DNA from 2 places in the Kitasatospora sp. NPDC097605 genome. Region 2 is predicted to be linked to the other one. Evidence: predicted binding sites of a transcription regulator. Region 2 holds the regulator's gene; the other holds the start of a gene.

Region 1 (3,405 bases), on a different contig from region 2:
TGGGGACGGCCCCGGCCGGGACGTGCAGGTGCACGCCGCGGTCGCGCAGCGAGGTGACCGGCAGCTCCAGCTCGGCGCCGCGCGAGCGCAGGTAGGAGAGCGCGATGTGCGCGGACTCCTTCATGACGTCGCCCAGCTGGCCGGTCAGGGTCAGCCCGGTGCCGCCGGTCTCGGCGTCGGCGAGCGAGGCCTCGATGTAGAGGACGTCGCCGCCGGCCCCGGTGACCGCCAGGCCGGTGGCCACGCCGGGCACCGCGGTGCGCCGCTCGGCGGGCTCCTGGGCCGCCTCCGGGACGTGGTGCGGCCGGCCGATCAGGGCGCGCAGGTCCTCGGCGCCGATCGCGGCGGGCAGCTCGCGCTCCCCCAGCTCGTGCTGCGCGGCGATCTTGCGCAGCACCCGGGCGATGGCCCGTTCGAGGTTCCGGACGCCGGCCTCGCGGGTGTACTCGCCGGCCAGCCGGCGCAGCGCCGGCTCCTCGACCGCGACCTCGCCGCCGCCCAGTCCGGCCTTCTCCAGCTGGCGCGGGAGCAGGTGGTCGCGGGCGATGACGACCTTCTCGTCCTCGGTGTAGCCGTCCAGCCGGACCAGCTCCATCCGGTCGAGCAGCGGCTCGGGGATGGCCTCCAGCACATTGGCGGTGGCGAGGAAGACCACGTCGGAGAGGTCCAGCTCGACCTCCAGGTAGTGGTCGCGGAAGGTGTGGTTCTGCGCCGGGTCGAGCACCTCCAGCAGGGCGGCGGCCGGGTCGCCCCGGTAGTCCGAGCCGACCTTGTCGATCTCGTCGAGCAGGACGACCGGGTTCATCGAGCCGGCCTCCTTGATGGCGCGGACCAGCCGGCCGGGCAGCGCGCCGACGTAGGTGCGCCGGTGGCCGCGGATCTCCGCCTCGTCCCGGACCCCGCCGAGCGCGACCCGGACGAACGTACGGCCCATGGCGCGGGCCACCGACTCACCGAGCGAGGTCTTGCCGACGCCGGGCGGGCCGACCAGCGCCAGCACCGCGCCTCCCCGGCGGCCGCCGACCTGCCCGAGCCCCTGGTCGGCCCGGCGCTTGCGGACGGCCAGGTACTCGACGATGCGCTCCTTCACGTCGGCCAGTCCGGCGTGGTCGGCGTCCAGCACCGCGCGGGCGCCGGCGATGTCGTAGGAGTCCTCGGTGCGCTCGCTCCAGGGCAGCTCCAGGACGGTGTCCAGCCAGGTGCGGATCCACGAGCCCTCGGGCGACTGCTCGCTCGAACGCTCCAGCTTGTCGACCTCCTTGAGCGCGGCCTCGCGGACCTTCTCGGGCAGGTCGGCGGCCTCGACCCGGGCGCGGTAGTCGTCCTCCTCGCCGGCCGGGTCGCCGTTCAGCTCGGCCAGCTCCTTGCGGACGGCCTCCAGCTGGCGGCGGAGCAGGAACTCCTTCTGCTGCTTGGCGACGCCCTCCTCGACGTCCTTGCGGATGGTGTCGTTGACCTCCTCCTCGGCGAGGTGGTCGCGGAGCAGGCCGAGCGCGTACTCCAGTCGCGCGACCTGGTCGGCCTCCAGCAGCACCTTGAGCTTCTGCTCGGCGGTGACGAAGGAGGCGTAGCCGATGTTGTCGGCGAGCTCGCCGACGCCCTCGATGGCGGCCACCCGGTCGACGATCTGCCAGGCGCCGCGCTTGCGCAGCCACTGGGTGGACAGGCTCTTGTACTCCCTGACCAGTTCGGCGGCGCGCCCGGCCACCGGGGTGCCGACCGAGGACTCCCGGAACGGCGTGGTCTCCACCCAGAGCGCGGCGCCCGGCCCGGTGGTGCCGACGCCGATCCGCACCCGGCGCACCGCGCGGACCAGCGCGGCCGGGTCGCCGTCGGCCAGCCGGCCGACCTGCTCGACGGTGGCGAGGGTGCCGGCCGCCGCGTACGAGCCGTCCACCCGCGGGACCAGCAGGACCTGGGGCTTCCCGGTGGCGGCGGCGCGCGCGGCCTCGACGGCGGCGCGGACCTCGGTGTCCTTCAGGTCCAGCGGGACCACCATGCCCGGCAGGACGACCTCGTCGTCGAGCGGCAGCACGGGCAGGGTGAGCGGTGTGGACATCGATGCCATGATCTCTCCCCAGTCAGCGAACTTGAGTCGACCTGACTAAGGCCACGCGGCCGCCGGATGTTCCCCGGGGTGCGTTCGCCGTGAGCGAACGGTGAAGGATCCCTGGTCCTCCCGTCAAAAACCGGGCGGGGACCGGCTCAGAAGCGCTCCAGCACCGCCGCCCGGCGCGGCGCGGACGCCGGCGCGGGGTTCGTCCGGGGGCGCCCGGCGGACGCTCCGAGCCGGGTACTGCGCGGCCGGGTCCCGTCCCAGCGGCGCAGCCACCGCCACAGCGCCACCCCGGTCAGCAGCGCCGCCGGGTGTCCGACACCGGTGACGAGGTCCCGGTCGCCGGCGATCTGCTCGGCGATCAGCGCCGCGGCCAGCCCGAGCACGACCACCCGCCCGCCCGGCCGCAGCAGCCCGGCCAGCGCGCCGAGGCTGGCCAGCACGCCGTAGCTGACGCCGATGTCCAGGTAGTCCATCGCGGCCGGCTCCAGCCGCCCGCTCTCCACCGCGACGATCACCACACCCTGGGAGAGCAGGGTGGCGCCGATGTGCCCGGCGGCGAAGACGGCGGCCGCCCGGGCCGGGCCGACCCGGCGCTCCAGCGGCGCGACGGTGAGGGCGAAGGCCCACAGGTAGGGCACCCAGTCCGGTCCGGCCACCCAGAAGCCGCTGAACACCAGCGCCCGCAGCGGGTGCTGCAGCAGGTTGTGCCCGTCCGAGCTGGACGCCTCCTGGAGCCGGTGCACGAGGTCCGGGTCGGCCAGCCCGGCGAAGGTGGTGGTGGCGCCGACCACGGCGAGGTAGCCGAGCGCGAAGGGGTTGCGCCGGGGGGTCGGCACCCGCGCGAGCAGCCAGTGGACCGTCCCGGCCCGCAGGCCGTGCCGGAGCATGCCGTACGGCGGCGGCCCGCCGCGCCCGGCGCGCACCTGCCGCTCCGTCATGCCGCCTCCGCTCACCGCCCGCAGCCGCCTCGTCCCCGCGCGTGTCCAACGTACCGGCGCGCCCGGGAAATCCCGCCCCCGCGATTTGTCGTGGTCACGGTACGACCGGCGCCTGGGAGCCCGCTGGGAGAACGCTGTGCGCGGCCGGTTCGCGGGGTGGTCGAATTGGTCCAGACCTTCTCCCCCTATACGGACTCCCATCCCCGCTGACCGGCGGCTTGGCGCCGACTGATGTGCATACATACCGTCACGGAGTGAAAAAACGCCGGGTAAGGTATCGGCCCGTGCCCACTTCCGAGTGGGTCCGACGGTCGGCCCGGCAAGCCGGCCCGCGGGCCGGAAATGTCCGGTCCACCTGCCGGGAATCACCCGCTGTCCGTACGCTGCGAGGTGTGCGGGAGAGGTGAG
Region 2 (3,405 bases):
GGCGTGCCCAAGGACGCCAGCGCCACGGAGATCAAGAAGACCTACCGCAAGCTGGCGCGCGAGTTCCACCCCGACGCCAACAAGGGCGACACCAAGGCCGAGGAGCGGTTCAAGGACATCTCCGAGGCGTACGACGTCCTCTCCGACGAGAAGCGCCGCAAGGAGTACGACGAGGCCCGCAGCCTCTTCGCCAACGGCGGCTTCCGGCCCGGCGGCCCGGGCGGCACCGGCAGCTACAGCTTCGACTTCGGCGACCTGTTCAGCGGCAGCCAGGGCGGCAACGCCGGCGGCGGCCTCGGCGACGTCTTCGGCGGCCTGTTCAACCGCGGCGGCCGGCAGGCCCAGCCGCGGCGCGGCGCCGACGTCGAGACCGAGGTGACGCTCTCCTTCGAGGAGGCCGTGGACGGCGCGACCGTCCCGCTGCGGATGACCAGTCAGGCCCCCTGCCGGCTCTGCAACGGCACCGGCGCCAAGTCGGGCACCACCCCGCGGGTCTGTCCGACCTGCGTCGGCTCCGGCACGGTCAGCCGCGGCCAGGGCGCCTTCGCGCTCTCCGAGCCCTGCCGGGACTGCCGCGGCCGCGGCATGATCGTCGACGACCCGTGCCCCGACTGCCACGGCAGCGGCCGCGCCAGCTCCGCCCGCACCATGCAGGTCCGGATCCCGGCCGGCGTCCAGGACGCCCAGCGGATCCGCCTCAAGGGCAAGGGCGCCCAGGGCGAGCGCGGCGGCCAGCCCGGCGACCTGTACGTCACCGTCCACGTCGACCCGCACCCGGTCTTCGGGCGCAAGGCCGACAACCTGACGGTGACCGTCCCGGTGACCTTCCCCGAGGCCGCGCTCGGCGGCACCATCGAGGTGCCGACCCTGAACGGCCCCTCGGTGAAGCTCAAGCTGCCCCCGGGCAGCGCCAACGGCCTCACCCTGCGGGCCCGCGGCAAGGGCGCCACCCGCAAGGACGGCACCCGTGGCGACCTCCTGGTCACCATGGAGGTCGTGGTTCCCCAGCACGTCACCGGCGACGCGCTGACCGCTCTGGAGCAGTACCGCGAGGCGACCGCCTCCGACGACCCACGAGCCGCCCTCTTCCGAGCGGCGAAGGGAGCGTGACGACCAGATGACCCCCGACGACCCCATCGGCCCCGGCCTGGGCGACGGCCTGCCCGGCGGCGCCCGCCGCACCACCCGCCGGACCGCCCCGCAGCCCCAGTACGTGCTCACCGAGGAGACCCCGGTCTACGTGATCTCGGTGGCCGCCGAGCTCTCCGGCCTGCACCCGCAGACCCTCCGTCAGTACGACCGGCTCGGCCTGGTCTGCCCGGACCGCACCGCCGGGCGCGGCCGCCGCTACTCCGCGCGCGACATCCAGCAGCTGCGCGAGGTCCAGCGGCTCTCCCAGGACGAGGGCATCAACCTGGCCGGCATCAAGCGGATCATCGAGCTGGAGAACCAGGTCGCCGCCCTGCAGTCCCGGATCGCCGAACTGGCCGACTCCCTGGAGGGGGCCGCCACCGCGCTCCAGCAGCGCGAGGCCACCATCCACGCCTCCTACCGGCGCGACCTCGTCCCCTACCAGCCGCCGACCCCGCACTCCAGCGCCCTCGTCGTCTGGCGCCCCAAGCGCTGACCCCCTGGGACCACCACGACCCGCCCGTGCCCGACCGTCGGCACCCCACCATCGGAGGGGTGCCGACAGCTACGGGTCATGCGTAGAGTGCTCCCCGGTGAACTCGCGCCCGACTGCGGCCATCGAACACAGGATCCTGGCGATCCCCTGCCACGGGGAATCGTCGCCGTCGGGCCGGGACGGTTGAAAGGTCGCAGATGAACGCTACGAGTGGGACGGAGCCGGGGGGAGCGTTTACCGGCATCCTCTCCGAGGAGGCACGGGCGCTCTACCTCAGAGCGGTGGCGAACGGCGGCCGGACGGCCTCGACCGGTCCCGGCGTCGCCCGACCATGCGCCGAGCTCCTCGAACTCGGTCTGCTCATTCCCGATGTCGACGACCCGTCGACGATGACGGTCGCCGATCCCTCCCGGATAGCGGGACGACTGGCCGGCCAGTGGCAGGAACAGGCCCTGAGCCTGCTGATGAAGTCCTCGTCCGCTCCGAAGGCGTTGCAGGATCTCTCGCACGCCTACGGCTCGATGAACCACAGAACCGAGCCGGGCGGCCTCATCGAATACGCGCTCGGTGTGCCGGAAATCAACCAGCAGATCGAATCCCTGGTGGAAGGCGCGGAAAAAGAGGTCCTCACCGCGCAGCCCGGCGGAAGCCGCCCGCTCGCCATCATCCAGCGGATCGTCGAACGCGACGTCCTCCTGCTGCGCAGAGGCGTCCAGCGGCGGACCATCTACCAGCCGAGCGCCCGCTACTCGGCCCCCACCCGCCAGTACGTCGAACGGATCACCGAGCACGGCGCGGAGGTCAGAACCCTCGCGGAGCCCTTCAAACGGCTCATCATCGTCGACCGGGAGGTCGCGGTGATCCCCGCACAGGACGACAACGCCAAGGCCGCCGTCGTCCGCGACCCCGCCGTGGTCAGTTACCTGATCGACTCCTTCGAAGGACTCTGGATACGCTCGATAGCCTTCCCGGGCGCCACCGAGGTCCCGCAGGAGGTCATCTCACGCCTGCGCACCAAGATCCTCCGCATGATGATCCAGGGCGTGGGACACCGCGTCATCGCCAGAAGTCTCGGAATCAGCGAGCGCACGCTCGCGCGGCACATCGCGGAGTTCCGGGAGGAGTACGAGTCCGAGACGCTGTTCCAGCTCGGCTGGCGGATGGCCCATCATCCGCCGCACCTCATCGCGGCGGACGACATGTCGGACGACGTGTCACTTCAGGAGCTGGAGGGGGGCGGCCCCGCTCACCAGCCCCAGTCCTGAGCGAGCAGCCGCGACTCGGCCGGCACCACCGCGGCCGTCACGTTCGGCGCGGGAGCGCTCCAGCCCCAGTCGTTGCTCAGGGTGGAGGAGGTCGCGACGGCACCGTGGGTGGAACCGTTCTCCCAGCCCCAGTCCACCGGAGACGACACCATCGGGACCGCCGCGATGATCGCGATCGCCGCCAAGGCACGGATCAAAGTGCGGTGTGCACGACGCATGTTGACGACTCCTTGTCATGAATCTGCTATAACCGACCATGCCGGCGAGTGGACCCGCGCGGTCCGGTGGCATTGCGAGCGCGGTGGGCGATGCGAAGACATCAAAGCCTGCACACCGCCGCACACGCAAACACTTGTCCACTCCGGAGAGTGTCATTCTCATGCCAGGCAGAAATATGACACTACCGATCGAAAACCCTGGCGTGAACCTGCCCGCTCAGAGCGGCCACGGTGTCATCTGTCTGCCAGACACGGAGATGACACCCTTCACACGTGGACTGCCGCCCGCTTCAGC

What was found. Region 2 encodes HspR, which represses chaperone genes until heat shock. Its sites were predicted from a motif close to TTGAGNNNNNNNNNCTCAA; they were not measured.
Region 1: lon (endopeptidase La) is a predicted target of HspR. The motif match lies at 2,091-2,109, and genes of this name have one in related genera.

The regions. Positions count from the first base shown of each region.
Region 1 covers NZ_JBEOSF010000025.1:10,174-13,578, forward strand. Annotated here, with positions in the region: gene lon (endopeptidase La) at 1-2,068, opposite strand, end outside; gene ABTX81_RS25625 (rhomboid-like protein) at 2,206-2,997, opposite strand.
Region 2 covers NZ_JBEOSF010000007.1:262,006-265,410, reverse strand. Annotated here, with positions in the region: gene dnaJ (molecular chaperone DnaJ) at 1-1,110, shown strand, start outside; gene ABTX81_RS11475 (heat shock protein transcriptional repressor HspR) at 1,118-1,627, shown strand; gene ABTX81_RS11470 (helix-turn-helix domain-containing protein) at 1,825-2,892, shown strand; gene ABTX81_RS11465 (hypothetical protein) at 2,874-3,110, opposite strand.